Regions from separate parts of the Luteipulveratus mongoliensis genome, predicted to be linked through region 1. Evidence: predicted binding sites of a transcription regulator. Region 1 holds the regulator's gene; the other holds the start of a gene.

Evidence for each region. Region 1 encodes LexA, which represses DNA repair genes until DNA is damaged. Its sites were predicted from a motif close to TCGAACANNTGTTCGA; they were not measured.
Region 2: a site for LexA is predicted at 8,403-8,418, ahead of VV02_RS07890 (HNH endonuclease signature motif containing protein). Genes of this name have one in related genera too.

The regions. Positions count from the first base shown of each region.
Region 1 is NZ_CP011112.1:3,708,874-3,723,446, reverse strand. It holds gene VV02_RS17675 (DegV family protein) at 1-52, shown strand, start outside; gene VV02_RS27200 (ComEA family DNA-binding protein) at 146-1,144, shown strand; gene VV02_RS17665 (ComEC/Rec2 family competence protein) at 1,149-3,506, shown strand; gene VV02_RS17660 (AEC family transporter) at 3,531-4,454, opposite strand; gene VV02_RS17655 (LysR family transcriptional regulator) at 4,462-5,373, opposite strand; gene VV02_RS17650 (NAD-dependent protein deacetylase) at 5,488-6,348, shown strand; gene lexA (transcriptional repressor LexA) at 6,396-7,115, opposite strand; gene VV02_RS17640 (LysM peptidoglycan-binding domain-containing protein) at 7,383-7,775, shown strand; gene nrdR (transcriptional regulator NrdR) at 8,207-8,713, shown strand; gene VV02_RS17630 (vitamin B12-dependent ribonucleotide reductase) at 8,737-11,640, shown strand; gene VV02_RS17625 (MMPL family transporter) at 11,884-14,115, shown strand; gene VV02_RS26465 (hypothetical protein) at 14,116-14,573, opposite strand, start outside.
Region 2 is NZ_CP011112.1:1,639,923-1,654,495, forward strand. It holds gene VV02_RS07840 (polysaccharide deacetylase family protein) at 1-496, shown strand, start outside; gene VV02_RS07845 (NAD(P)-dependent oxidoreductase) at 489-1,280, shown strand; gene VV02_RS07850 (hypothetical protein) at 1,318-1,794, shown strand; gene VV02_RS07855 (HTTM domain-containing protein) at 1,764-2,630, shown strand; gene VV02_RS07860 (PH domain-containing protein) at 2,610-2,984, opposite strand; gene VV02_RS07865 (SIS domain-containing protein) at 2,994-4,031, opposite strand; gene VV02_RS25920 (acetylxylan esterase) at 4,028-4,192, opposite strand; gene VV02_RS07870 (hydroxyacid-oxoacid transhydrogenase) at 4,192-5,481, opposite strand; gene VV02_RS07875 (ABC transporter ATP-binding protein) at 5,560-6,630, opposite strand; gene VV02_RS07880 (ABC transporter permease) at 6,636-7,424, opposite strand; gene modA (molybdate ABC transporter substrate-binding protein) at 7,421-8,182, opposite strand; gene VV02_RS07890 (HNH endonuclease signature motif containing protein) at 8,426-9,859, shown strand; gene VV02_RS07895 (SGNH/GDSL hydrolase family protein) at 9,944-10,777, opposite strand; gene VV02_RS07900 (uracil-DNA glycosylase) at 10,774-11,451, opposite strand; gene VV02_RS07905 (pyridoxal phosphate-dependent decarboxylase family protein) at 11,609-12,958, shown strand; gene VV02_RS07910 (YciI family protein) at 13,041-13,400, opposite strand; gene VV02_RS07915 (transporter substrate-binding domain-containing protein) at 13,509-14,396, opposite strand; gene VV02_RS07920 (winged helix-turn-helix transcriptional regulator) at 14,501-14,573, opposite strand, start outside.

The DNA of each region.
Region 1 (14,573 bases):
GGCCAGCGCCCGAACCGGGATCGCGCCGGTGATCGGCGCCGCGCACATGTAGCGGTTGTCCACATCCCCTCGCCCCGACGGAGTTGTCCACAGGGCGGGAGCATGAGTCAGCGCGGGTCGACTCGACCTCCCTAGCGTCTCCCGCATGGTCAACCGCCGTGCCTCCAACCCGCCCCCTGATCGCCTGGCCGCCGTGCTCGGCGAGGTCGATCGCGCGCGCCGTGGCGGCTGGATCCCGGACGAGGCCGCCCTCACCGACCGTCGCCCTAAGAAGCGCCCCGCGGATCGAGAACGCCGGCCGCCCGCCGAGAAGCCATCGCGCAGTACGGCATCGATCGACCGGGCCCGCCATCTGCGAGAGCGGGAGGACGCGGCGATCCGACCACACGCACCTCTGGTGCGCACCCCGAGCAGCCTGCAGGATGTCCAGCTCGGTCCGAGTCGACTGGCGGTCGTCGCCGTGCTGGTCCTGGTCGTGGCGGCCGGCGTCGTCCTCGGTGGGCGGATGCTCTGGGTTCGCACGATGGCGCAGCCGCAGCCGGTGCGCACGTTGCTCCCGTCTGCATCAGGCAGCGGTACGCCGGCCGCGCTCACCTCCCGGACCGGCGCGGCCCCCGGTCCTACGCTGCCAGGGACCGCCGGAGGCGGTGCACCGACTGCCTCGGCCGGACCGACCCAGCTGATGGTGCACGTCGTCGGCCAGGTACGACGACCCGGAGTCGTCCGGTTGCCTGCCGGTGCCCGCGTGCAGGATGCCGTCACCGCGGCGGGCGGCGCGACCGCGAAGGCTGATCTCGCGCGGGTCAACCTCGCCCGTCCGGTGGTCGACGGTGAGCAGGTCATCGTTCCTCGGCCGGGCGAGCAGGTGGCGCCGCCCGCCTCGGTGCCGGGTGCCGCGTCCACGGGCTCGGCGGGAGGGCCAGTCGCCGGTGCTGGCTCGTCAGCACCCGGCGGTCCCGTCAACCTCAACACCGCTGACGAGGCCGGTCTCGACGGGCTGCCTGGTGTCGGTCCCGTCATTGCGCAGCGCATCGTGCAGTGGCGCACGGAGAACGGCAGGTTCACCAGCGTCGAAGAGCTGAGCGAGGTCAGCGGCATCGGGGACAAGCTCATGGAGCAGCTGCGCCCGCTGGTGAGTGTCTGACCGGATGGGTCTCGACTTCCGGCTGCTCGTACCGGCCGCGGTTGCCTGGGTGGTGGCACTCGTTGCTCTGCGGTGTCGCCCGGTCGAAGGTGCGGTCATTGCAGTCGTGCTGCTGGGCCTCGGGGTGGGCGCGGTCTGGGCCGATCGCCGACGACCGAGCACGGCCGTACGCGTGGTCGGGCTGTGCTGTGCGGCCGCGGCACTGGTGTCCGTCGCCGTGGCAGGTCATCTGGCCACTCGACAGGCCGGGACCGTGCCGCGTCTGGCGACCCAGCGGGCGGTGACGCAGGTCGAGGCAGTGGTGGTCTCGGACCCGCACACCGTCGCGTCCCGGCGTCCGGGACCGGGCACGCTCGTCATGGTGCGCCTGTCCGTGCGTTCGGTCATCGGGCGGGGCCAGGAGAGCACGCCGCGCACACCGATCCTGCTCTTCGGCGACGAGCACTGGCTCGACGTGACTTGGCATCAGCGCGTCCGCGCCACCGTCCGACTGGCGCCGGCCGAGCCTGGCGCTGATGTCGAGGCCATCGCCGAGTCCCGTTCGCCACCAACCATTCTCAGCCAGCCGAGCATCCTGACCCGGTCCGTCGAGCATCTTCGAGCGTCGCTCCGCCGGGCGACCGATCACCTCCCTGCCGACCCGCGAGGGTTGGTGCCCGCGCTGGTCATCGGCGACAAGAGCCGGGTGCCGTCCGCGCTCGACGACGACATGCGGGCGACGGGCATGACTCATCTGACAGCTGTCAGTGGCACCAATGTCACAGTCGTTCTGATGGCCGTGCTGTGGGTGTGCGGCTGGCTGCGTGTGCCCCGACGCGCTCGACTGCCGGTCTGCCTGCTCGGGCTGGCGCTGTTCGTGATGCTGTGCAGGCCGGAGCCGAGCGTCGTTCGGGCTTCGGCGATGGGTGTCGTCGGGTTGCTGGGCACCTCGATGTCACGCCCGCGTGCTGCGACGCCGGCGTTGGCCGGTGCTGTTCTGGTGCTGCTGTGTGTGGATCCGTGGCTTGCCGCGTCCTACGGCTTCGCCCTCTCCGTGCTGGCGACTTTCGGACTGGTGCTGTTCGCCCGCCCCTGGGGCGCGTGGTTCGCCCGGTTCCTGCCGTCGCGCCTGTCGTGGCTCGGGGAGGCGATCGCGATCCCGGTCGCCGCGCAGGCCATGTGCGCACCGGTCATCGTGCTTCTGCAGGGCTCGGTCAGTGTGGTTGGCGTTCCGGCGAATCTGCTGGCCGCACCGCTGGTCACCCCGGCGACGCTGGCCGGGGTCGCGGTCGTCGCCATCGCGCCGTGGGCCGGTCCGCTGGCCGTCGTGCCCGCCTGGCTGGCGGGCCTTCCGGCATGGGGGATCGCCCAGATCGCGCACGTGTTCGCAGGTGTTCCGCTCGGAACTCTGCCGTGGCCCGACGGTCCGCCGGGTGCGTTTCTCCTGGCCGGCCTGGTGCTGGCCCTGCTGTTCTTGGGTCCGTGGCTGGTAGCCGGCGCTCTGCGGCGACCGGCCGTTGCGGCCGGCGTCGCGGTCCTGTTGCTTGCTGCGTGGACTCCGCTGCCCGGACTCGGTTGGCCCCCGCAAGGGTGGGTCTACGTGGCCTGCGATGTCGGGCAAGGCGATGGGGGAGTGCTCCGTACGGGCGAGCACTCGGGCGTACTGGTCGATGCCGGCCCGGACCCTGCTCTCATCGACTCGTGCCTGGACCGGCTCGCGATCACCACTCTCGACGCGGTCGTCCTGACGCACTTCCACGCAGATCATGTTGCCGGCCTCGCTGGAGCGCTGGACGGACGGTCGACCCGAGAAATCCTGACGACCTCTGTCCATGACCGACCGGGCGAGTCGAGCTCGGCGGACGAGGAGCCCTCGCAGGAGCCGTCGGTCCAACGAACGGCGGCCGCGCATGGCGTCCCGGTGCGCGCGCTCATCGCCGGCGACGAGCTGCGCTGGCCCGGCGTGATAGCGCGAGTCCTGTGGCCTGCCAGAGAGATTCACGCCGGCTCCGTCCAGAACAACGCCTCCGTCGTACTCGACGTCGAGACTGCCGACATCCGGATCCTCCTGCTGGGCGACGCAGAGCGAGAGGCTCAGGCGCAGGTCCGACGAGCGTTGGCCCGTGAGCAGGTGTCCCGCCCCGTGAGCGTCCTCAAGGTGGCTCACCATGGCTCGGCCAACCAGGACCCGTCGCTGATGAAGGCGATCAGCGCGCCGATCGCCCTGATCAGTGTCGGCGCCGACAACGACTACGGGCATCCTGCGCCGCGCACCATGACCTTGCTGCGAGACAGCGGCTCGACGGTCTATCGCACCGATCGCGGTGGGGCGATCGCCGTCGTGGTGAGGGGTGGCCGGCCGCTGGTCGCACGTCCGGGCTGACGTCCGACGCGGCCCGGACGAGGATCAGGTGAGGAAAGCCGAGATGGCCAGCAGCACCGGCACTGACGAGACCGTGGTCACGAAGATCGCATCGCGAGCGAGCACCTCGGCGCGGCCGTAGCGGGTGGCGTAGACGAAGATGTTCTGCGCGGTCGGCAGGCTCGCGACGATGACGGCCGCGAGGAGGTCCTTGCCACTCATCCCGAACGCGAGGCGCGCGATCGCCCACGCCGCCAGCGGCTGCACCGCGACCTTGAGCAGCGCCACTGTGGCGAGCTCGCCGGCCGAGCCGCCGGACAGCGGTCGCGGACCGAGTCGCAGCGAGACGCCGTACGCGAGAAGGGCTGCAGGCACAGCGATTCCGCCGATCATGGTGACCGGATCGATGACGATCGAGGGTGGATCCCACCCGGTCAGGGCGAGGGCGACACCGAGGAAGCAGCCGACGGTCACCGGATTGCGCGCCGGCTGCGAGAGGACTCGCATGATCGATGGACGCCGACCGGAAGTCAGGGTGTCCAAGAACGCGAAGGACAGCGGCGTCAGGACCAGCAGCTGCATGAGCAGAATCGGTGCGATCGCCGCTCCGCTGCCGAGCACGTACACCGCGATCGGCAGCCCGAGGTTGCCCGCGTTGACGTACGACGAGCACAAGACGCCCACCACGGTGTCGGCGCCGTCCCGGCGGAACACCAGCCGGGCCAGCACCAGATAGATCCCGCCCGCACAGACCACGCTGGCCAGTGCGACCACCAGACCTGCCGAGAACACCCGATGCAGATCTGCTTTCAGCAGCAGGGTGAACAGCAGGCACGGCGTCGCGACGAAGAACACCAGACGGGCGAGCATGAGCTGGCTGGCCTGGTCGAGCACACCGGTGTGGGCGAGGACGAAGCCGACGGCGATGACCGCCCCGATGACCCCAAATCCTTGGAGAACTCCCTGCATCCTGCGGTCAGCAGGTGGCGCGCGCGGCCTCGTGCAAGGCCTCGAGGGTGGCCTCGACCGCCGGAACCCGTTGCAGGTCAGGCGTGGTCACGGCCAGGACCGTACGACGGTTGGCCGGGTCGATCGGCATCGTCACCACGCCCGGGTTGCTCGCTGAGCGGAGGATCAGGTCTGGGACCAGAGCGACACCGAGGCCCTCGGCAACCAGTCCGAGAACCGCGACGTAGTCCTCGGTCTCGAAGGCGACCTCGGGCACGAACCCTTCGCGCGCAGCGAGCGAGAGCAGGTGGCCGCGACACCGAGGGCAGCCGGCGATCCACTGCTCGTCGGCCAGATCGGACAGCTTGGCCTTGCCCGCCACGGCGAGCGGATGCTTCTTGGACACCGCGAGACGGACCTCGTCGTCCAGGAGCTTGCGGATGGAGAAGGCCTCCAGGCCCTCTTCGCCACGGGGGAGATCGTCACCCTCGTAGGCGAACGCCACTGCGAGGTCGCACTCGCCGGCACGCAGCGCGGCAAGGGACTCCGGCGGCTCTGCCTCGGCGAAGGTCACCTGCACCTCCGGGAATCGCTCCTTGACCAGAGCGAGAGCACGAGGCACCAAGGTCGACGAGGAGGACGGGAAGGCCATCAGCCGTACGCGCCCGGCACGCAGCCCGGCGATGGCGGCGACCTCTGCCTCCGCAAGCTCGAGAGCGGACAGCACCGGTCCGGCATGCCGGGCAAGGATGTGACCGGCTTCGGTGAGGCGGACCGTACGGCCGAGTCGCTCGACCAGCACCGTGCCGGTGCGCTCCTCGAGTCGCCGCACCATCTGGGAGATGGCTGGCTGGGAGTAGCCCAGCGAGGCAGCTGCGGCGGTGAAGCTGCCCTCATCGGAGATCGCGCGCATCACGCGCAGGCCAGCAGCGTCAATCATGCCCGCCAGTATAAGTTGGTGTTATCGATATTGCCAACGCATCGCTGTCCGGTAATTCACGCTGGTCAGCGACCCGTAGCGCCGTGAGCAGGAGACGTCCCGGATACTGCTGGTGTGACTGAGGCGACGACTCGACCACCGGACGTCGACGCATCGACCTGGGACGAGCTGGTCAGGCTCGTCGCCGCGGGTGGGCTGTCCGTGCTGACCGGCGCCGGCCTGTCCACCGAGTCGGGCATCCCTGACTACCGCGGTCCCGACGGTGAACGCCGCATCACGCCGATGACGGCCACCGAGCTGTTGGCCTCGCCGGAGGCCCGACAGCGCTACTGGGCGCGCAGCTACGTCGGCTGGCGACGCTTTGAAGGCGCGCGACCCAACGTCGGTCATCAGGTCGTGGCTCGGCTGCAGGCCCGAGGTCTGCTCGGCACCGTCATCACTCAGAACGTCGACGGGCTGCATCAGCAGGCCGGCTCGGTCGACGTGCTCGAGCTGCACGGCTCGCTCTCGCACGTCGTCTGCATGCAGTGCGGCGAACGCTACGACCGCGAGGTCATCGACGAGCGGCTGACCCAGGCGAATCCGACCTTCGATCGCGAGGTCGGCGGTGAGATCCGACCGGATGGTGACGTCGTACTCCCTGACGAGCTGGTCTCGACCTTTCGCGTCGCGACCTGCGTCGTGTGTGGTTCGGACAAGCTCAAGCCGGACGTGGTGATGTTCGGGGAGGCCGTGCCAAAACCGTTGGTGGAGAAGTGTTTTGGTGTGGTCGAGCAGTCGGATGGCCTGCTTGTCCTCGGGTCTTCGCTCATGGTGATGTCGGGCTATCGGTTCGTACGACGTGCGTCTCGCCTCGGCCTGCCGGTCGCGGTTCTCACCCGCGGTCGTACGCGCGGGGAAGCCGAGACCACGATCAAGATCGAGACTCCCTTGGGAGAGACGCTGACCCATCTCGAGCAGGCACTTCCTCAGTAGTCATCGGCATCCCGCGAGATGGAGAGCGGGAGGCCGATGACAGCTGGTCAGACCACCCTGCGCAGGACGGCGGTGACCTTGCCGAGGATGGTGGCCTCATCGCCGTCGATCGGCTCGTAGGCCTCGTTGTGGGGCATCAGCCACACCTTGCCTCGGGTGCGCTTGAACGTCTTGACGGTCGCCTCGTTGTCGAGCATCGCTGCGACGATGTCACCGTTCTCCGCGGTCTGCTGCTGGTGAACGACGACCCAGTCGCCGTCGCAGATCGCCGCATCGACCATCGAGTCGCCGACCACCTTCAGCAGGAACAGGTCGCCCTCGCCGACGATCTGCCGGGGGAGTGGGAAGACATCCTCGACGACCTCCTCGGCCAGGATCGGGCCGCCCGCTGCGATCCGTCCCACGACGGGGATGTAGGACGGCTCGGGGCGCTCGTCGTTGATGCCGGTCTCGTCGATGCCGGACTCGGCAGCTGCGCTGACCGGACCGCCGCGGTAGCCGCGGTCGCGCTTGCCCATGTCGGGTGACACGACCTCCATCGCCCGGGGGCGCATCGGGTCACGCCGCAGGTAGCCCTTGCGCTCCAGCATGGACAGCTGGTGCGCGACGGAGCTCGGAGACGTGAGGCCGACCGCCTCGCCGATCTCCCGCATGCTCGGCGGGTAGCCGCGGCGGTCGATCGAGTTGCGGATGACGTCCAGCACCTTCCGCTGACGCGTGGTCAGCGCGTGGCTGTCGGGCTCCGGCAGCTCGTGGATCTTGGCCATCTGGTGGTCCTCGTTCCCCGTCTTAGCGCGGCCAGAGCACCGTCGCGCAAGGCGATGTCAGTGGTCGCTGGTTGAGTCTCGATCTGTGAGCCAAGCCTATGAACTTCGGACACAGTTCTCAAACACCTGTACGACGCATGTCGCGGGTGGCGGAGCTGGCGGACGTTCGCGGTTGGTCTCGACTTCATCGAACACCCGTGCTATACATCGTACAAGCGTTCCATCGCACATGTGTTCGGATCAGCACAGCAGAGGTTGGAGGAGATCATGAGCGCGGTCATCGCCTGGGAGCATCCGCAGAGCTCGACGCCCACCGTGCGTCGGCGCCACCTGACGGTGGTGCCCGATCCCGAGCCGGTGATGAGCAGGGCGAGGGGGCCGCGCCTTCGGCTGACGCCGCGCGGTCGCCTGATGCTCCTGCTGGCGGGAGCGCTGGCCGTGCTGGGTCTGGTCACAGCCTCCGTCGCCGCGGCGTCCTCGCCTTCCACCCCACCGACTCGGGTGGTGACGGTTGAGCCGGGTGCCACGCTGAGTGAGATCGCGCAGGCTGAGCTTCCTGGACTGCCGGTCCACGAGGGAGTGGCCAGGTTGCAGCTCGCTAACCGACTGAGCTCTCTCCAGGTGAGCGCCGGCCAGCGGCTGGTGATCCCGCAGGGCTGACTTCGCACCACGCGTCGTGACGGCCGGGCCATCCACCGCGTGGTGGACGGCCCGGCCGTGGCGCGTTCGATGGTGGTGCGGCGTGGGTGGCGACCGGTACCACCGATCGCCGCGCGACACGCCGGATTCGGACATTGCGACACGCCCACCGCAGGTCCCTGACCTGCAGTGATCTGACTGCTGGACAACCCAAGGCCGACGGATCTTGCACCTGGGCGCCAGGCGTCTTACGATCCCTATATCTAGTAGTTACACCGCTGTAAGTCGTCCACATATAGTCCCCAGGTCATCCACCGGATACCCACAGGTTTATCCACAGGAAGACGCGGAGGGACACCGTCAGAGCACCGTCTCCGGGCATTCCTATGCCCATTTCGGTGTTGACCATGACGGGTGAGGGCGGCGTACGACGTATGTGGAGAGGAGCCGCCATGCACTGCCCGTTCTGCCGTCACAACGACAGTCGAGTGGTCGACAGCCGCACCAACGAGGACGGCACCTGCATCAAGCGGCGGCGACAGTGTCCGAGCTGCGGCAAGCGGTTCTCCACGATGGAGAACGCCAGCCTGACCGTGGTCAAGCGGTCCGGCGCCAGTGAGCCGTTCAGCCGGGGCAAGGTGATCAGCGGCGTACGCAAGGCCTGTCAGGGGCGACCGGTGAGCGATGACGACGTCGCGCTCCTGGCCCAGCAGGTGGAGGAGTCGATCCGGGCCAAGGGTGTCGCGGAGATCGACGCGCACGACGTCGGCCTGGAGATCCTCGGCCCACTCCGGCTGCTGGACGAGGTCGCCTACCTGAGATTCGCCAGCGTCTACCAGGCCTTTGAGTCCCTCGAGGACTTCGAGGCCGCGATCACGCTGCTGCGGGTGGAGTCCGACACCGAGCACGGACCCGAAGACATCACGACCACTGTCAGTGGTCAGCGAGACGATCAGTGAAGAACGAGAGAGGGAGAGTCGCCATGACGGAGACGACGCGCGCGCAGTCACAGGCTCGTCGCAAGAGCAAGGGTGTAAAGGTCGAGCGGATCTACACCACGCCCGGCGTGCACCCCTATGACGAGGTGACCTGGGAGTCGCGTGATGTCGTCCAGCAGAACTGGAAGACCGGCGAGACGATCTTCGAGCAGCGCGGTGTCGAGTTCCCCGACTTCTGGTCGCTGAACGCCTCCACCATCGTCACGACCAAGTACTTCCGCGGCGCACTGGGCACGGACGTCCGCGAGAAGAGCCTCAAGCAGCTCATCGACCGCGTGGTGCTGACCTACGTCAAGGCCGGCAAAGACTTCGGCTACTTCCGCAGCGACGAGGACGCGGAGCTCTTCGAGCACGAGCTGACGTGGACGCTGCTGCACCAGGTGTTCGCGTTCAACTCACCGGTCTGGTTCAACGTCGGCACCAAGAGCCCGCAGCAGGTCTCGGCCTGCTTCATCCTGTCCGTCGACGACTCGATGGACTCGATCCTCAACTGGTACAAGGAGGAGGGGTTCATCTTCAAGGGTGGCTCCGGCGCCGGCCTCAACCTCTCCCGTATCCGCTCCTCCAAGGAGCTGCTCTCCAGCGGCGGTACGGCTTCTGGTCCGGTCTCGTTCATGCGCGGCGCTGACGCGTCGGCCGGCACCATCAAGTCCGGTGGCGCCACCCGACGGGCGGCCAAGATGGTCGTCCTCGATGTCAACCACCCCGACATCGTGGAGTTCATCGAGACCAAGGCGCGCGAGGAGGACAAGATCCGCGCGCTGCGCGACGCCGGCTTCGACATGGACCTGGGCGGCAAGGACATCACCTCCGTCCAGTACCAGAACGCCAACAACTCGGTCCGCGTCAGCGACGAGTTCATGCGTGCGGTCGAGGAGGGCAAGACGTTCGGCCTCACCTCCCGCAGCGACGGCTCGGTGATCGAGGAGGTCGACGCTCGCGAGCTGTTCGACAAGATCAACAAGGCCGCCTGGGAGTGTGCCGACCCGGGCCTGCAGTACGACGACACGATCAACGACTGGCACACCAACCCGGAGACGGGCCGCATCACCGCGTCCAACCCGTGCTCGGAGTACATGTCGCTGGACAACTCCTCCTGCAACCTGGCGTCCCTGAACCTGCTGAAGTTCCTCAAGGACGACGACACGTTCGACACCGCGACCTTCCAGAAGGTCGTCGAGCTGGTCATCACCGCGATGGACATCTCGATCTGCTTCGCCGACTTCCCGACGGAGGCCATCGGCAAGACCACCGTCGACTACCGCCAGCTCGGCATCGGTTACGCCAACCTCGGTGCCCTGCTGATGGCCACCGGCCACGGCTACGAGTCTGAGGGCGGTCGCGCCCTGGCAGGTTCGATCACCTCGCTGCTGACCGGTGCCTCCTACAAGCGGTCAGCAGAGATCGCCGCTGTCGTGGGTCCGTACGCCGGATATGCCCGCAACGCCGAGGCTCACAAGCGCGTCATGCGCAAGCACCGCTCGGCCAACGACGAGGTCCGCACGCTCGATGTGATGGACGGCGACATCCACCGCGCGGCCACCAAGGCCTGGGCGGAGGTCATCGAGCTCGGCGACAAGCACGGCTACCGCAACGCGCAGGCCTCGGTGCTCGCGCCGACCGGCACCATCGGCTTCATGATGGACTGCGACACGACCGGCATCGAGCCGGACTTCTCGCTGGTCAAGTTCAAGAAGCTCGTCGGTGGCGGCTCGATGCAGATCGTCAACCAGACCATCCCGCGCGCCCTGAAGAAGCTCGGCTACCAGCAGGAGCAGATCGAGGCGATCGTTGAGCACATCGCTGACAAGGGCCACGTCATTGACGCGCCCGGTCTGAAACAGGAGCACTACGAGGTCTTCGACTGCGCGATGGGCGAGCGTGCCATCAGTGCGATGGGCCACGTCCGGATGATGGCTGCTGCGCAGCCGTTCCTCTCCGGTGCCATCTCCAAGACGGTCAATCTGCCGGAGACGGCCACGGTCGAGGAGATCGCGGAGGTTCACCTGGAGGGCTGGAAGCTCGGCCTCAAGGCGCTGGCGGTCTACCGCGACAACTGCAAGGTCGGCCAGCCGCTGTCCGACGGCGGTTCGACGGCCAAGGGCAAGAAGGCCGCAGGCGAGGCCGGCGTCGAGAAGGTCATTGAGTACCGCCCGATCCGCAAGCGTCTGCCCAAGCGTCGCAGCAGCCAGACCACGTCGTTCGCGGTCGGCGGTGCGGAGGGTTACCTCACGGCCGGCACGCACGCGGACGGCGAGCTCGGCGAGATCTTCCTGAAGTTCGGCAAGCAGGGCTCGACCCTCGCGGGCGTCATGGACGCGTTCTCGGTCGCCGTCTCTGTCGCGCTCCAGTACGGCGTGCCACTGGAGACCTACGTCGAGAAGTTCACCAACATGCGGTTTGAGCCGGCCGGGATGACCGACGACCCGGACATCCGGATGGCGCAGTCGATCATGGACTACGTCTTCCGTCGCCTGGCGCTGGACCACATGGACTTCGAGACCCGCTCGTTCATCGGCATCCACACGGCCGAGGAGCGTGCACGTCAGCTCGAGACCGGTTCGTACGCCGATGCGACGTCGTCGGAGGAGTCCGGTGAGGACGTCGCCGGAGAGTTCGAGTCGTACTCGCAGTCGGCGGCGCCGGCCTCGGCCAAGAAGGCTGACCCGGTCGAGGACGAGTCCGTCGACACCGACGTGAAGTCAGGGTCGGGTGCGGCTGACGTCCGAGAGGTCTCGGCAGAGATCCACTCCTCGGCGGACCTGCTGGAGAAGTTCCAGGGCAAGGCCGCGGACGCGCCGATGTGCATGACGTGCGGCACCAAGATGCGTCCGGCTGGCAGCTGCTACGTGTGCGAGGGCTGCGGTAGCACCAGCGGCTGCAGCTAGAACGATCCGATAACCCACGGACCGGGCACCACCATGACGACATGGCGGTGCCCGGTTCTTGGTGTGTTCGAGAACCGGCAAGACAAGGCCGGGGAACACGAAATTTGGCGCCTGTCACAAACGCCGCGACATGCTGGGCGTTGCGTACGATGACGGGCGAGCTTTCTCCGCAGCTACGGCCTTCGATTCGGCTTGGGCGTGCGGATCCTTTCCCCGCCGGCGTGACCGACACGAAAGCGATTCATGGCTTCCTTCCTTTACAAGATCGGCCACTTCTCCTACCGCAGATGGTGGGCCGTACTCGCGGTGTGGATCATCGCGATCGTGGCCATCGCCGGAATCGGTTCAGCGGTATCCAAACCGTTCAAGGACGATTTCAACCTTCCGGGCAGTCAGGCCGTCAAGGCGCAGGAGGTCTTGCAGAAGAAGTTCCCGGAGACCGCCAGCACTGACGCCGCAACGGCCACTGTCGTCTTTCAGTCGACCAACGGCCAGCGGCTCACTCAAGGCACAAATGCTGCAGCGGTGGACAAGGTGATCGCCAAGCTGCGCGAGATTCCCCAGCTGAGTGCTGCTGAGCGCGCCGCGATCGTCAACCCGACACGGGGGCCGGGCGCGGCCGAGACGTTGAGTCCGGACGGCAAGGTCGCCGCTCTGCCGATCACGCTGACGGCCAAGCTGAGCGGAGCCGATACCGGAGTCACCGATCAGACGATCGCGGCGATGACCGCTGCGAAGAAGGAGGGTCGGGCCGCCGGGATCAACGTGGAGACCGCCGGGTCGGCCAACGAGGCCGTCTCCGAGCCGCCGGCCGAGCTCGTCGGCGTCGGAGTGGCTCTGATCGTCATCATCATCACGTTCGCCGCTCTGCTGTCCGCGCTCATGCCGCTCGGTGCAGCGATGATCGGTATCGGGCTGTCCTCGTCGATCATCGCCATCGGCACGTCCTTCTTGACACTCGGCACCTCGACGACCGGTCTGGCCACGATGATCGGCCTCGCGGTCGGTATCGACTACTCCCTCTTCGTCATCTCGCGATACCGGTTCGAGACTCAGGGCACGACCGACTACGCACATGCGGCAGGTGTCGCGGTGGGCACGGCCGGGTCGGCCGTGGTCTTTGCCGGCGCGACCGTCGTTATCGCGTTGTGCGCCCTGTCCCTCACCGGAATGTCGTTCCTCTCGCAGATGGGTCTCGGCGCGGCGGTGACCGTGGTTCTCGCGGTCCTGGTTGCGCTCACCGTGCTGCCGGCGCTCCTTGGTCTGTTCAAGTCCATCATCTTCAAGCCGCGCGTTCCGTTGCTGTGGGTTCCGGTCAAGGTGCATCGCCGAACCCTCGGTCAGCGCATCGGCACGGCCTTCACCAAACATCCGCTGCCGTACCTTTTGGCGGCCGTGGCCGTCCTGGTGCTGGCAGCCCTGCCCCTCTCCAAGCTGGAGCTGGGACTGGACTTTGCGGCGCAGTCGGACAAGGCAGCGATCAAAGTCCAGAGCGATGCATTCGGCGCCGGTAAGTCCGCGCCCCTCATCGCCGTCATCGACGGCGGCTCGGGCGGCGACCTCAAGGCGGCTGAGAAGCAGTTCACCGCACAGGTCAAAGGACTCGACCACATTGCGCCGGGTGGCTTTGTCGGGCCCATCCCGAACAGCAAGGGTGATGCCGCCCAGTTCGTGATCGTGCCGAGCAGTGGACCTTCGACACCGGAGACCTCAAAGCTGCTCGATCAGGTGCGCGACAAGGCCTCGGGAATCCAGCAGTCGACCAAGGCGTACGTCGGCATCGGTGGCGTGGCGGCGATCAATGCCGACTTCTCACACGCGCTCACCAGCAAGCTGCCGTTGTACCTCGTGGTGGTTGTCGGCCTGGCGTTCATCCTGCTCATGATCGTCTTCCGGTCGGTGATCATTCCGCTCATCGCGGCACTGGGCTTCTTGTTGTCGATCGCGGCAACCTTCGGTGTCACGGTCGGGTTCTTCCAGGAAGGCTGGCTGGGCTGGATCAAGCCCGAGGATCGCGGCCCGATCCTGGTGTTCATGCCGATCTTCCTCATCGGCATCGTGTTCGGGTTGGCCATGGACTACCAGGTGTTCCTGGTCAGTCGGATGCGTGAAGAGCATCACCACGGGGAGTCCACCCACGAGGCCATCCGCATCGGTTACCGGGCGGGTGCTCGAGTTGTCACTGCCGCGGCGATCATCATGATCTCGGTCTTCGCCGGGTTTACGTTGTCCAATGAGACCTTCCTGAAGCTCATGGGATTCGCGATGGCAGCCGCGATCGTGTTTGACGCGTTCCTCGTACGCATGGTCATCATGCCGACGGCCATGGCCCTGCTCGATGAGCGGGCCTGGTGGATCCCGGGCTGGCTCAACAAGATCCTTCCGGACATCGATGTCGAGGGCGAGAACCTCCGTACTGTTCCGACGCCGACGACGAGTCCGTCCGGCGAGCCGGAGCCGGTCAGCGCGGGTTAGTCAGAGTGCCGTTGTCGTCGGGTTGCTCGCCCGGGTCAGTACGACGGTGGCGGAGTCGGTCTGCGCACGCGGGCTGACCGCAGTGAGCCGCAGGGTGCGGCCGGCGTACGTCGCTCGGTCGGAGTCGCGGGCGGACATCGGAAAGGTCAGGACCAGGTCGCGAGCGGGGACGCCCACGGGTTGGAGCCGGACGGCGACCTTGACCTGCCCGGCCCAGACACACTCCGTGTCAGCGGGACACCGGGAGTCCTCGACGATCTTGACGAAGGTGACGGCATCTCGTGAGTCGACCTCGACCCGTTGGCCCACGGCGAGTCTGAACGGCTGTCCTGCGCGTGCGGGCCCAGAGGCAGAGGACGTCGGGGATGGCCCTGGCCCGGACGGGACGTGAGCCTCGTCCTGGCAGGCGGTCAGCGCGAGCGCGGCTGTCACGACGGCAAGGGACGCGCGTAGGGCGG
Region 2 (14,573 bases), 2.1 Mb from region 1:
TGTGCACGCGACATTCTTCATGCTGGGCAGGTCCGTCGAGCGCTACCCGGACGTCGCCCGGCAGGTCGCGGAGGCCGGCCACGAGATCGGCATCCACGGCTGGACCCACAAGGACATGACGACCATCGGTCTGCCCGATCTCACCAAGATCATGAAGCGCACCCACGCACAGATCAGCGAAGCCACGGGTCGTAGCCCGGTGCTGCTACGTCCGCCCTACGGTCGCTTTGATGCCGAAGTCATATACGCCGCAACCGGTTTCGGCTACACCATCCCGTTGTGGTCACACAGCCTGCCGAGCAAGAACTCGCTGTCCGCCGCGACCCACAACGTTGAGGTTGCCTCGCCGGGCATGATCGTGCTCGCGCACGATGCCCGGGCTCGGGCCTCGCAGGACGTGGTCGTTGCCGCCGACTGGATGATCGATCGGATGCAGACTTCCGGCTACACCTTCCAGACCGTCACCGCGATGCTCGATGCTGGTGACCGTGGCTGACAAGAGCGTGATCGGGCTGCTCCACCCGGGCGCGATGGGCGCAGCAGTCGGCGGCTGCCTGGTGGACGGTGGCCGGACCGTCATCTGGGCCGCAGAGGGACGGAGCGCCGAGTCGCGCGCACGCGCTGCCGAGGCAGGCCTCAAGGAGGTCGACCGCGTTGAGGACCTCCTCTCAGAGGCGAGCGTGATCTTGTCGATCTGTCCGCCGCACGCCGCGCTCGATATCGCGGCCGCGGCGGGCGACTTCGCCGGCACCTATGTCGATGCGAACGCCGTCTCGCCCGAGACCGTACGACGCGTCGCCGCGGCTCTCCCTCGGGCGACGTTCGTCGACGGTGGCATCATCGGCAGCCCGCCCCACGTCGGGACCGGCACCCGGCTGTACGTCTCGGGAGACGAATCTGCAGTCGTACGAGATCTTTTCGCCGGTACGGCGTTGTCGGTGCTGCAGGTCGACGGAGGTGTCGGTTCGGCCTCGGCGCTCAAGATGGCGTACGCCGCGTGGACCAAGGGCAGCGGTGCCCTGCTGCTGGCCGCGCGCGACCTAGCGCGGTCACACGGCGTCGAGGCCGACCTGCTCGCGGAGTGGGACCACTCGCTGCCGCAGGTCGCAGACCGCCTGACCCGGGCGGAGCGCTCCGCGACGGCCAAGGGCTGGCGCTGGGTCGGTGAGATGGACCAGATCGCCGCGACGATGCGCGGGGCAGACCTGCCGGATGGCTTCCATGTCGCCGCCGCGGACGTCTACCGCGGCTACCCGCGGCCGGAGCCGACCTTGCCCTGACCGGCGCGCGGAGAACGGCGCGGCTACGGTGGTCGCCGTGTCGGAACAGGCTGGGGGAGCGCAGTCCCTGTCGCGCGCCAGCCGCGTCTGGCGGGTGGTCGCTCTCCTCGCTGTGGCCGTCGGCATCACTGCCGGCACGCTCGGTGAGGACGACCGCTCGTGGCCGTTCTCACCGATGACGCAGTTTGCGTTCAAGGTCGACCCCAACAGCGAGATCCACTCCCTCGGGCTCGAGGCCGACGACACCTCGGGTGCCCGAGTGACCGTCCCGCTCGGCGGTGGCGGCATCGGGCTGGAGCGTGCCGAGATCGAGGGGCAGGCGACGCGGATTGAGGCGGAGCCGCACCGCTTGCAGGCCGTCGCCGTGATGTACGCAGACCACGCGCCTCACGCGCCGCGGCTCACCAAGATCTACCTCGTCGACACCGTCAGCAAACTGCGCGACTCCGAGGTCGTCAGCAAGAGCCAGACGACGAAGACGACGTGGACCGTCCGTCACCCGGGGAAGCCCTGATGAACTGGTTCTTCCCGGAGATGCCACTGGCCCGGATCGCCTGGCTGCGACGGCTGGTCTACGCCGTGGTGCTGCTGGACGTGCTTGTGCTGACGGCTTTCCCGATCGGTCACGGTGACGTGCCGACCGAGCTCTACAAGCCGCTGCCGTTCCGCGAGCTGTTGCACCTGCCGCAGCCGTCGCCGGTCTACGTGCAGGTGCTGCGTGTGGTGATCATCGTGTCGGCGCTGGTCGCGATGTCCGGGCGGCTGCCGCGTCTGGCGGGCTGGGTCTGCGCCGCGGGGATGCTCGACTGGCTGAGCAACGCCTACTCCTACTCCAAGATCAACCACGACCACTTCGCGCTCGTTGTGGCGCTGTGTGTCCTCCCGCTGGTGGGCCGCGCGCTGGTGAGCGACCGACGTACATCTGACTCGGCGGGCTGGACGCTGCGCATCATCCAGGTGTCCGTCGTGGCGACGTACTTCCTCGCGGCCGTCGCGAAAATCCTCGATGCCGGCTGGGGTTGGGCGTCCTCGGCCGTGCTCGTGTGGGCGCTGACCCGGCGTGGCTCGTTCCTGTCCGAGTGGCTGGTCGACATGCCCTGGCTGACCTACGTCTTCCAGTGGATCTCGTTCAGCGCGGAGCTGCTCTCCCCGATCATGCTGTGGCTGCGCGGGCGGATGCTGTACGCCGTCGTCGGCTTCTGGCTGATCTTCCACGCGTCGACGTATCTGCTCCTGTCGATCCACTTCCTGCCCACGGTCGTCTGCCTGCTCGCGTTCCTCCCGCTGGAGCGGCTGAGCGAGCTCAAGCGCGGGCGTACGGCAGTGCCCTCAGAGAATGTGGTGGGCTAGCAGCCGGCCGATCTGCCGGATGTCCACGTCACCTCTGAACTCCAGCCGCGCCAGACCCAAGCCGCTGAACCAGATCTCCAGCTCGGAGTCGAGGTCGAACGAGCCGGCTGTCTCGATGGAGAACGCCTGCACCTTGGAGTACGGCAGCGACGTGTAGTCACGTTTGCGGCCCGTGATGCCCTGCACGTTGACGGCCACGAGGCGCTTGTTGGTGAAGACGACGAAGTCGCGGGCTGCCTTGAAGCAGGAGAGGATCTGCTCACCCTCGATGAGCAGCTCGGCGACGTCAGGTGCGATCGCAGCAGGATCGGTGGCGGCGAGCTTGAAGACCATGCCGTTCTTGAAGTCGATCATGACCTCACGCTAGGTCGTCTTGGTGACCTTCTGTAGTCCTCGCGGGTGGTCGGGGTCATAGTGCCGCGACACCGCGAGCTGCAGAGCGAGCTGCTGCAGCGGCACGATCTGCGCGATGGGCGCCAGCCGCTCGTCCATGCCGGACGGCAGCGGGATCCGCATCTGGGAGGTCGCGGTCACCTCCATCGGGGCGACCAGGCAGACGTCAGCGCCGCGAGTGCGCAGCTGCTCCAGCACCGGCTCCAGGGTGCGGCCGCCCGCGCCGTCGGGCGCGATCACGACGACTGGCCGGTCCTCGTCGACCATCGCCAGCGGCCCGTGCAGCAGGTCAGCGCCGGAGAAGGCGTGCGCCGAGAGGTAGCACGTCTCCATCAGCTTCAGCGCGGCCTCGCGGGCCGTTGGGTAGCCGAACCCGCGCGATGTCGTCACCAGCCGCTCGACGAACCGGTAGCGCGAGGCGACCTCCGCCACCTCGGGCAGGTCGACCGCCGCATCCACCCAGTCGGGTACGCCGGCTGCCGCACTCAGGTCGCCCTCGGCCCAGCCCTCGACGAGCAGCCACAACCACAGCAGCGCGGCCGTGTAGGTCTTGGTGGCCGCGACGGAGAGCTCGTCACCGGCGAGCATCGGCAGGTGCAGCTCAGTGGCGTCGGACAGCGGGCTGGTCTCGGCGTTGGTCAGCGAGATCGTGAGTGCGCCGCCGGCGCGGGCCGCTTCCGTCGAGGCCACCAGGTCGGGCGATCCACCTGACTGGCTGACCGCGATCCAGACGACGCCCTCGAGGGCCGGCTTGGTGTCGTACGCCGTGTAGGTCGAGGTCGACACCAGGCCGACGGGCAGGCCGAGCCGGGTCTCGATCAGGTACTTCGCGTAGAGCGCCGCGTGGTCCGACGTGCCGCGAGCCACGAGCAGCACGGCCCGCGTGTCGTGTGTCCGCAGCCGCGCGAGGACCGGGGTGAGGTACTCGCCGTACGACGACAGCACCTCCGCGAGAACCTTTGGCTGAGAGGCGATCTCGTCCGCCATCAAGTGTCCGGGTGTGGTCATGTCCAGTGCTCCTGAAGCCATAGCACGGAGGCGATCTCGGCATCAGCCGCGCCGCCCTCGTGCGCGTTGTACGGATAGACATCGAGCTCTTTCGGCCCGGCATAGTGATCGTAGGCGGCGAAGACGTCGCACCGCTGGCACGTCTGGTCCTTGAGCACCATCACCAGAGCTGGACCGACGCCTTGAAGATGGCGGCGATGTCATCCTCGGTGGCCGGGCGCGGCGACGTGGTGAGCAGGCGCTGCTGCTTCATGGTGCCTTCGACCAGGCTCGGGATGTCGCCCTCGTCGTAGCCGACCGCCCCGATCCCCGCGGGGATCCCGATGTCCCGCATCAGCGACGTGAGCACCGACGGCAGCTGGTCAGCAGGATCGTCGGTCGTGGCGGCGTCCGGATCGAGCAGCCGCGCCGCCTTGAGGTGACGGTCCTCCGCCGCCTCGAACGTGAAGCGGAACGCCGCCGGCGCCGTCAGCGACACAGCCATCCCGTGCGGGATCATCGGCTCGTCCTGCGGATAGTCGGCCGGCCGAAAACCCTTGACCTGACCGGCAATCGGATAGGCGTTGGCGTGCGGGATGTGGACGCCGGCGTTGCCGAAGCCCATTCCCGCGAAGGTCGCGGCCATCGCCATATCGAGCCGCGCCTGCCGGTCGTCACCGTTGCGGACAGCACGCCGGAACGCGCCGGCCAGCAGCTCCATCGCCTTCTCCGACCACATGTCCGCGATCGGGTTGGAGCCGCAGTAGGGCACCCGCTCGGACGCCTCCTTGTGCTCGTACGACGTGTAGGGCCGCGCGGTGTAGCTCTCCAGCGCGTGGCACAGGATGTCCATGCCCGCACAGGCCGTCACACCGGCCGGCTGGCTGAGCGTGAGCTCGGGATCGATGACGGCCTGGGTCGGTCGCAGCCGGGCGTGCGAGATCCCGGTCTTGACCTTCTGCGACAGCACGTCGAGGACGCAGATCGTGGTGCTCTCGGAGCCCGTGCCGGTCGTGGTCGGGACCGCGATGAGGGGTTTGAGCGGCTGGCTCGGCGCCCGGCCGCCGCCGACAGGAGCGTTGATGTAGTCCATCAGCTCGCCGTCGTTGGTGGTCATCAGGTTGATGGCCTTGGCCGTGTCGATGCTGGACCCACCACCAACGGCGACGAACGCGTCGTACGGTCCGTGCTCGCGCGCCCAGGCGATCGCCTGGTCAAGACTCTCGTCCGTCGGCTCGACGTGGCTGCCGTCGAAAACCGTTGCCTCCACACCGAACTGGCTCATCTGATCGGCAACTCGCTGGGGTCCGCCAGTGGCTGCGACACCCGCATCAGTCACGATGAGGGCGCGCTTGGCACCCGTGACGCTCAGGTCGTAGCCGATCTCGTCGCTCGCGCCCGGGCCGAACTTCAGCTGGGGTGCGCCATAGGTGTAGATCTGCTCGGGTCGGGTCGGGTTGTACTGCGTCATCCAGGCTCCCGGGTTTGTCGCGGTCACATCCACTGTCACTCATGTCCGACGTCCGCGCGATCGAGTCGCCCCGACATCTCAGGCTTCGTACGCCGCCGCCTCCGTCGCCTTGACCGTCGCCCAGACGAGGCGTCCTTGGGCGAGGCCGAGCTCGGCGACCGCAGCCGCAGTCACCTCGGCGACCAGGTCGAGCTGCCCCGTGAGGCTCACCCTGGCGGACTGGCCGGCCAGCTCGACGGAGGCGACTTCGAGCTGCCACGCGTTGCGGGGGGAGCCGTGCGGTTCCTGCGGCCAGAGCGCGACGGCGCTCGGGCGGACCGTGAGCCACAGGTCGCTGCTGTCGGGGAGCTCGGCGACCTGGATGCTGACGTCGGTGTCGAGCGGCGCCACTGTGTGATCGGAGGTACGCCGCACTCGCCACAGGTTGAGGCCGACGACCCGCGCGACGTAAGGGTTGCGCGGACGGGAGACGACCTCGGCCGGCGTACCGGTCTGGACGATCTGCCCGGAGTCGAGGAAGACGAGCCGGTCAGCGAGTGTGAGGGCGTCGAGCGGGTCGTGCGTGACCAGCACGGTGGAGCCGGCGAAGTCGGCCAGCCTGCGAGCCAGGGCCACGCGTGTCGTGCCGCGGGTCTCGGGGTCAAGCGCCGACAGCGGCTCGTCGAGGAGGAGTACGCCCGGGCTGGTGGCCAGCGCACGAGCGAGTGCGACCCGTTGGGCCTGACCGGTCGACAGCTGCGCAGGTCGCGCCCCTGAGCGGTCGGCCAGCCCCACCGCTGCGAGCTCGTCGGCCGCCCGGTCTCGGGCAGCACTGCGGGCGGCCCCGCGCGAGCGCGGCCCGAACGCCACGTTGTCCCGGCACGTGAGGTGCGGAAAGAGCAGGGCGTTCGCCAGAACGAGCCCGACGTGGCGGTCCCGGGGCGTGACCCACCGGCGCTCGCCGGGAGCATCCCAGACCGAATCCGATTCCACTGCGACGGCATTCGGTCCGGTGAGGGTGCCTTCGGCCAGACCGCCGAGGCCGGCAATGGTGTTGATCAGCGTGGTCTTGCCGCTGCCGTTGGGGCCAAGGATCGCGACCACTTCGCCAGGCGCGACATCGAGCTCGACGTCGAGCGTGAAGTCCTCGCGTCGGGCGACCCCAGCCATCCGCATCATCGCCACCACCGGCCTCGGAGGAGCGCCAGCACGACGACGCAGACGATGAGCATCACCATGCTGAGGGCGGTCGCGGCGTCTGGATCGATCTCCAGGGCCTGGTAGACCGCGAGAGGGGCGGTCTGCGTACGACCGGGGAACGACCCGGCAAAGGTGATCGTGGCCCCGAACTCGCCCAGCGCCCGGGCCCACGCGAGCGTCGCCCCGGCCGCGATGCCGGGGAGGGTGAGCGGAACCGCGACGGTCCGGAAGGTCCGCAGGGGTGAGGCGCCGAGCGTGGCCGCGAGGTCGTCGTACCGCCGATCGAGTGAACGCATCGCGCCCTCGACAGCGAGGACGTAGAACGGGATCGACACGAAGGTCTCGGCCAGGACGACCCGCACCCAGGAGTAGGGGATCGTCCAGCCGAACCAGTCGGACAGCGGTCCGCCGACGACGCCCTCGCGCCCCCACGCCATCAGCAGCGCCACGCCACCGACGACCGGCGGCAGCACGAGCGGCACGGTGACGAGCGCGCGTAGCCAAGGGAGCAGTGGACCCGATGAGCGTGACAGGAGCCAGGCGAGCGGGGTGCCGAGCACGGCGCACAGGACCACGGTGGTGAGCGTGGTCCGCAGCGACAGTCGTACGGCCGCGCCGGCGTCCGCGGTGCCGAGGTGGGTCCACAGGTGCGGCCAGTCGACCCGGATCAGCAGCGCAATGAGCGGGAGCATCAGGAGGAGCAGCGCCAGGACGGCCGGCAGCGCGAGCAGGCTGCGGGCCGGATGGTCGTGCCGTTGCCTCACGGGGTGCCGAAGCCCCTGTCAGTCAACACCTTGCGGCCTGCTGAGGAGTTGAGCGCGTCGAGGAAGGCCTTGGTCGCCTCGTCGTTGTTGAGGGAGTAGACCGGGAGGCGAGTGGTGACGTTCTGGTCCGGCTTGATCGTGATGCCGTGGACCGACTTGCCCGCGGCAGCGACGTCGGTGACGTAGACGATCGCTGCGTCCGCCTCGCCGAGGCGAACCTTGGACAGGGTGGCCTTGACGTCCTGCTCGTAGGACACGACGTGCGGCTTGACGTGGCCCTTGTCGAGCACCGACTTGGCGGCTCGGCCGCACGGCACCTGCGGCGCGCAGAGCACGGTGTCGATCGACCCGGACTGCAGGCTCGCGAGGTCGGCGACTTTGCCGGGGTTGTCGGCCGGCGTGGCGATCATGAGCTGGTTGGTGGCGAACAGCGTGGGCTTCGCGCCCTTGATGGCGTCCGGCTTGAGCGTCTTGCCCGCCTTCTCGTCCGCGAGGGCGACGATGTCGGCGTCCACGTGATTGTTCACCTGCTGCACGATCGTCGAGCTCGCCGCAAAGCTCACTCGCACCTCGACGTCCGAGTGCTCGGCCTCGACCTTCTTCTTGATGTCGCCGAACGCCTCGGTCAGCGACGCCGCTGCGAGCACGGTGACCACCTTCGTACGCCCCGCGGGCTTGTCGTCGTCGCCGCAGCCGCTGAGGCCGGCAGCGAGCGTCGTGGCGGTCAGGACGGCCGTGCCGGTGCGGAGAGCGCTCATGGCTCTGAGCGTACGGGGGCGGGGATGGCTTCGTCGATGCGATCGCCCGTGTCGCCGCGACTGTCGACGCTTGGACGCCCCGGCTGTCCACAGGCGTGCCTCCGGAGCTCTTTGCCCTGTGGACAGTCCGAGGTCGCGCGAGGGGGATGTGGACAAGTCACATTGACGAATTATGTTGGTAATAAAGAAGATTCGGCGCCTTTGAAGGTTGTCGAGAGATGCGAACACGTGTACGGTTTCGGCATGGCCGAGGCGACTGCGCAGGTGCGCGATGAGCTGCTGGACCGGGTCCCACCCGGTCCAGCAGCCGACGCGGTGCGCGCCGTCGCCTCCGCTGTCGAGGCATTGGGCGCGCTGCCGTCTTCGTTGCACCAGGTTGGGTCGGCTGAGCTGGCCGGTGTGGTGCAGCTGCTGGGTCAGGTGACCGACCGGGCGGAGGCGTGCCTGGTGATGGCCACGGCGGAGGCGCTGCAGCGGGGCGTCATTCGTGAGTCGCAGGCGGCCAGCCCTGCCCAGTGGGTGGCCTCGCACGCGGGACGAGTCGAGCCGGGGGAGGCGTCCCGGGTCGCGGCGGTGGCCACGGCGGTCAACGACCCGGACAACGTTCTGCTGCGCGATGCAGTCGCGACGGCCGAGTGCAGTCCACGGGCGGCGCAGGTGAGTCTGCGGGAGCTGGCCAAGATCCTGCCCGTGCTGCCCGATTTCGCCCGGGCTGAGTGCCTGGCCTACTTCTTGCAGGTCGCCGCGGCTGGTGGTGGGGCTAAAGAGCTGCGGCATCTGTCGCGGTGGTTGGTCGCGACGTATGCCGGTGACCGGCTCGAGCGTGATGACGCAGCTCTGGAGCGGGTCGAGGAGTTGTCGTGGTCGGATCTGCCGGGCGGGTTGCGCCGGTTCATCGTGGATCTGGCGCCGGCGAACGCGGCACGGTTGGTTGCTGCGATCCAGGCCGGTGCCGCCCCGCGACCGGTGATCGACCCCGACACCGGGGCCTCTTCCCCGGATCCGCGCAGTCCGGGTAAGCGCCGCGCGGATGCGTTCATGGACCTGATTGATCTGGCGACATCCGCCGACACCTCCACCTCGCATGGTTCGACGACCAAGCTGGTGGTCACGATGGATCTGGACGACTTGCGTGCCGAGGCCACCGGCAACGCCCAGGCAGCCGCAACCAGCGCCGGCCGGGACGCAGGCACCGCAGGCCGGGACGCAGGCACCGCCGGCCGCCGTAGCCGTGGTGGTCAGGGCGGTGGCGGGTTGGGGGTGACGAGTCTGGGCGACACGATCGATGCTGGCACGATCCGGCGGATGGCGTGCGACGCGGACATCATCCCGATGGTCCTCGGCTCCCGCTCCGAACCGCTGGACGTCGGGCGGGAGCAACGCCTGGTCAAGGATGGGCTCCGGGCCGCGGTCGTCGCCAGAGACCGGTGCTGCACCTTCCCGGGCTGCGATCGGCCGCCCAGCTTCTGCGAGGTCCACCACGTCCAACCCTGGTACGCCGGAGGCCGCACCAGCCTGCTCAACTCCGCGCTGCTCTGCCGGCGGCACCACACGATCGCGCACCGCGATGTCCTGACCGCGACCGTCACGCCCTTTGAGGTCAGCTGGCACCTGGACGGCAGTCTTGGCATAACGGCACGGTCCGTGGCTATGTCCGCTCCGACGCGCGGTCCGTGACTCGTCCTGGTGGCTTTGTGCGTCAGCGGTGGCCTTGTGCGTCAGCGACGGAGCGAGCTGATGATGGCGCGCGTGCGACGGTCGCTAGGTCCGAGGGCTCTGGCTGACCGGCGGGATCGGAGCGACATCTGGACGCTTTGGCTGCCGGCCATCGCCGGAGCTGCGGCCCTGCACTCGACGCTGGACCCATGGAGTGAGCTGGGTCCGAGTCCACGCCGCATTCGCCTGGGCTGCCTCGATCTTGGTCGGTGCTGCCATCGGAGGTAGTGGCGCTCGCCAGTCGAAGCCGTCGTCGGGCAGTCCGAGCAGCCAGGCCGCCTGGGCCGCCACGCGTTGGTGGCCGCCCGTCGTCAGATGGATACGGTCCGGCGCCCACATCCGCGGGTCGCGCAGCGGCCGCATCGTCCACAGGTCGAGGACGTAGCAGCCCTGTCGTTGACCGATGCCCCACAGATTGGCGGCGTGGACGGCCAGCCGGCCACGAACTCGTTTCAGGACCGGCGCGTCGACCGGGTCCGCAGTGGTCGCGAGGATGACGTCGGCCCCGGTGGCCCGGACCTGTGCGACCGCGTCCTCGAGGCGGTCCGCGACGGAGTCGAGGTCGACGCTGGGTCGCAGGCAGTCGTTGGCGCCGCCCACGATGCTCACGAGGTCCGGGCTCAGCGCCAACGCCGTCTCGACCTGAGGCCCGACCACGTCGGCGAGCAGCCGACCACGGATGGCGAGGTTGGCGTACCCAAAAGGCTTGTCCTCCAAGCTATTTCGCGCGGCAAGGCGAAATGCGAGGCGGTCGGCCCACCCGACGTACGAGTCCGGATCGCTGGGCGACGGATCACTCATGCCCTCGGTGAACGAGTCGCCGATCGCGACGAACCGCTGCCAGACGCGGTCGGGTGTGGGGCGAGGAGACAACGTCATGCCAAGGACCAATCGATCGGGCCGGCTCCCTGCTGCTCCAACAGCTCATTGGCGCGGCTGAAGGGTCGCGAGCCGAAGAAGCCGGAGCGAGCCGACAGCGGAGAGGGATGGGCACTCTCGATCCGCGGGATCGCCCCGAGGTGAGGTGCCAGGTTGCGGGCGTCGCGACCCCAGAGGACCGCGACGAGCGGACCACCACGGTTGACCAGCGCACTGATCGCGGTGGCGGTGACGTGCTCCCAGCCCTGTCCGCGGTGGCTCCCGGGGGCGCCGGGTCGGACGGTGAGCACGCGGTTGAGCAGGAGTACGCCCTGGTCGGCCCACCGCGACAGGTCGCCGTGCTCGGGCTTGGTGAGGCCGAGGTCGGACTCCATCTCGGCGTAGATGTTCTGCAGGCTGCGCGGCACCGGCCGTACGTCTGGGGCCACAGAGAAGCACAGTCCGACGGCATGGCCCGGGGTCGGGTAGGGGTCCTGACCGACGATGAGGACGCGTACGTCGTCCAGCGGCCGGCCGAAGGCGCGCAGCACGTGCTCGCCTGCGGGTAGGTAGGGCCGCCCATCGGCGATCTCGGTGCGCAAGAACTCCCCGAGTCGGGTGAGGTGATCCTGCGCGGGGGCGAGGGCAGCCGCCCAGCTGGGGTGAACGAGCTCAGTGAGCGGCCGTGCGGGCATGAGGGCCAATGTATCGACGGGCTCAGCTTCTCCTCCGGTCGGCCTCGCAGGCTCGTCCGAGCCGGCATCGTCGCCTCGCAGGCTCGTCCGAGCCGGCATCGTCGCCTCGCAGGACGACTGGTCTTGGCTCTCCATCCGGTCGGCCTAGACTCCGGGCGTGCATGGGTTCACCGATGAGACCAAGGCGTTGGGCGAGGACATCCTCCGCTACGCCGCCGAACGACTCGCGCTCGACCCGGTGCCTCTCGACAGCTCGGCGACCAAGGCCGATCTCGACGCGGTGGCCGGCGGAGCGATCACGGCCAAGGGCCGCGGCGGGCGACCCGCGCTCCAGCTGTTCGAGGAGCATCTCGCGCTCGCCTGCCTGTCGACCGACCACCCGCGCTACCTATCGTTCATCCCGTGCGCGCCGACCCGTGAGGCCGCGATGTTCGACCTCGTGGTCGGCGCCTCGTCGATCTATGCCGGCTCGTGGCTCGAGGGCGCCGGCGCGGTGTACGCCGAGAACCAGGCGTTGCGCTGGATCGCCGACCTGGTCGGCCTCCCGGACGAGGCCGGCGGCTCCTTCGTGCAGGGCGGCACGATCGGCAACCTGTCCGCCCTCGTCACGGCTCGTGCCGCCGCGCGGGAGCACGCGGCCGAGGGCGTACGCCCCTATCGCATCGCAGCGACCGTCGGCTCGCACTCCTCGATCGCGACCGCCTGCCGGGTGATGGATGCCGAGCAGGTGCCGGTGCCGATGAACGACCGCATGCAGATGACTGGCGCCAACCTGCGAAAGGTGTTGGAGGACAACGGTCCCGAGACATTCTTCGCCGTCGTCGCGACAGCTGGCAGCACCAACTTCGGCGTCATCGATGACCTCGACTCGATCGCTGATGTGTGCGAGGAGTTCGGCATCTGGTTCCACGTCGACGGTGCGTACGGCGGTGCCGGGCTGGCCGCGCCGTCGGTCCGCGACAAGTACACCGGTGTCGAGCGGTGCGACTCCTTCATCGTCGACCCGCACAAGTGGCTGTTCGCGCCGTTCGACTGCTGCGCGTTGCTCTATCGCGAGCCGGCTCTAGCACGCGTCGCGCACACCCAGCACGCGTCGTACCTCGACGTCCTCAACGACGCACCCGACTGGAACCCGACGGACTACTCCGTCGGGCTGACCCGGCGCGCGCGAGGGCTGCCGTTCTGGTTCTCGCTGGTGGCCAACGGCACCGACGCCTACACGACCGCGATCGAGCAGACGCTCGAGATCACGCGGTTCGCCGAGGCCGAGGTTGGCCGACGGGACTACCTCGAGGTCGTGCGCGATGCCGATCTCTCGGTGCTGGTCTTCCGCCGGCTCGACTGGTCGACTCAGGACTACCACGCGTGGTCCGACGGTCTGCTGGAGCGGCAGGAGGGCTTCGTCGTGCCGACCTCGCACGAGGGCGAGACGCTGGCCCGCTTCGCGATCGTCAACCCCCGGACGACGCGCGAGGACATCACCGCCATCCTCGACTCCATGGCCTGACGCGACTCGCTGGTCCTTCGGGCCCCCAGGTCCGGCCCGCACTGGGAGCCACCGACCGCGTCGGGCTCAGCCCGCGTCGGGCTCAGCCCGCGTCAGGGTGCGACCCGAACTCGCGTACCTCCTGCGGCCAGCCGCACGCCACGGCGAGCTTGCCGGCCCACACCTTGGCGGCGTCCAGGTCCGGCACCTCTACGACCGCGAGCCCGCCCAGGTGCTCCTTGGACTCCGCGAACGGACCGTCCGTGAAGAGCACCGTGCCGCTGGTGGCGTCCGCTGTGACGGCCTCGTCGACGTCCTCGACCAGTCCACCGGCGAAGACGTACACGCCCGCCGACCTCATCTCGTCGACGACGGCCTTGGCCAGCGGTGCGCGTCCTCGGAACCACTCCTCGTCGTGGTCGCCCACCCACTGCTGGTTGAAGTAGATGAGGTATTCCGTCATATCTGCTCCTCGTTCAGGGCGCGGCCGAGTGCCCGCCTCTACCTGGTCTACGAACGGCGCACGCCGGATGCGACACGCTTCCGGCAGAAGACTCCACGGCTGCCACAATCAGGACAGCGTCGTGGCTCCGAACCACGGTTTGGTCGCCTTGGACCAGGTGCCGTCGTGGCGGGCTGTGGTCAGCCACTGGTTGACGTACTCCTGAAACACCGTGTCGCCCCGTGGCACGAGATAGGCCTTCTGGCTGAAGTTGAACGGCTTCTCCGGGTGCACTGCGCACAGCTGCGGGTGGGTGTGCGCGACCCAGACGGTCTCCGACGCATCAGTCGTCATCACGTCAGCCTTGCCCGCGATGATCTGGTCGAAGATCGTGTTGTTGTCCTTCCACGTCGTCACCGTCCCCCGCGGATAGTTCGCCCGCGCGAACTTCTCGTTGGTGCCGCCCTCGGGCGTGATCGACCGGACGCCTGGAGCGTTGATCTCAGCGACCGTGTCATAGCGAGCGACGTTCTTGCACAACGTGATCGGCGTCTTGCCCTCGGTGAGGACCGGCTCGCTGAAGAACGCTTGCTGGGCTCGCTCGGTCGAGATCGAGACGCCGCCCATCCCGATGTCGCACTTCGTGGTGAAGTCGGGCATCAGCGTCTTCCACGTCGTCGGCACCCACTGGATCCGAGCGTCGAGTGAGGTCGCGAGGCTCTTGGCCATGTCGACGTCAATGCCTTGGTACTGCTTGGTTTTCGGGTCCAGATAGGTGAACGGCCGGTAGTCGCCTGTCGTGCAGACCGTCATCACCTTGCGTTGCCGGATGACATCCAACCGGGACGCCGGCGCGCTCGCCGAGGATGCCGTACGACTGGGCTGGCTCCTGCTGGAAGCGGCGCCCTCCGTGGCGGATCCGTCCGAGTCAGAGCTGCACCCGGCAAGCGCTACCGCTGAGAACGCGAGGCCGGCGATGCCGAGTCGCACCGAACGTCCGTTGATGGTGTGGCTCATAGTGTCCCTCTCGCAGTGATCGGCCCTGTCGAGTCACCGTGTCACCGGGAGGACGGGAGCGGTGGATTCCGCACGCACCGTTCGCCGTTCGGACGACGCGCCAGTCAGGCAGGCACCGCGGCCTTCTCCGGCAGGGTGAACAGCCCGACCAGACGGCGTACGGCCGCTCGGTTGCCG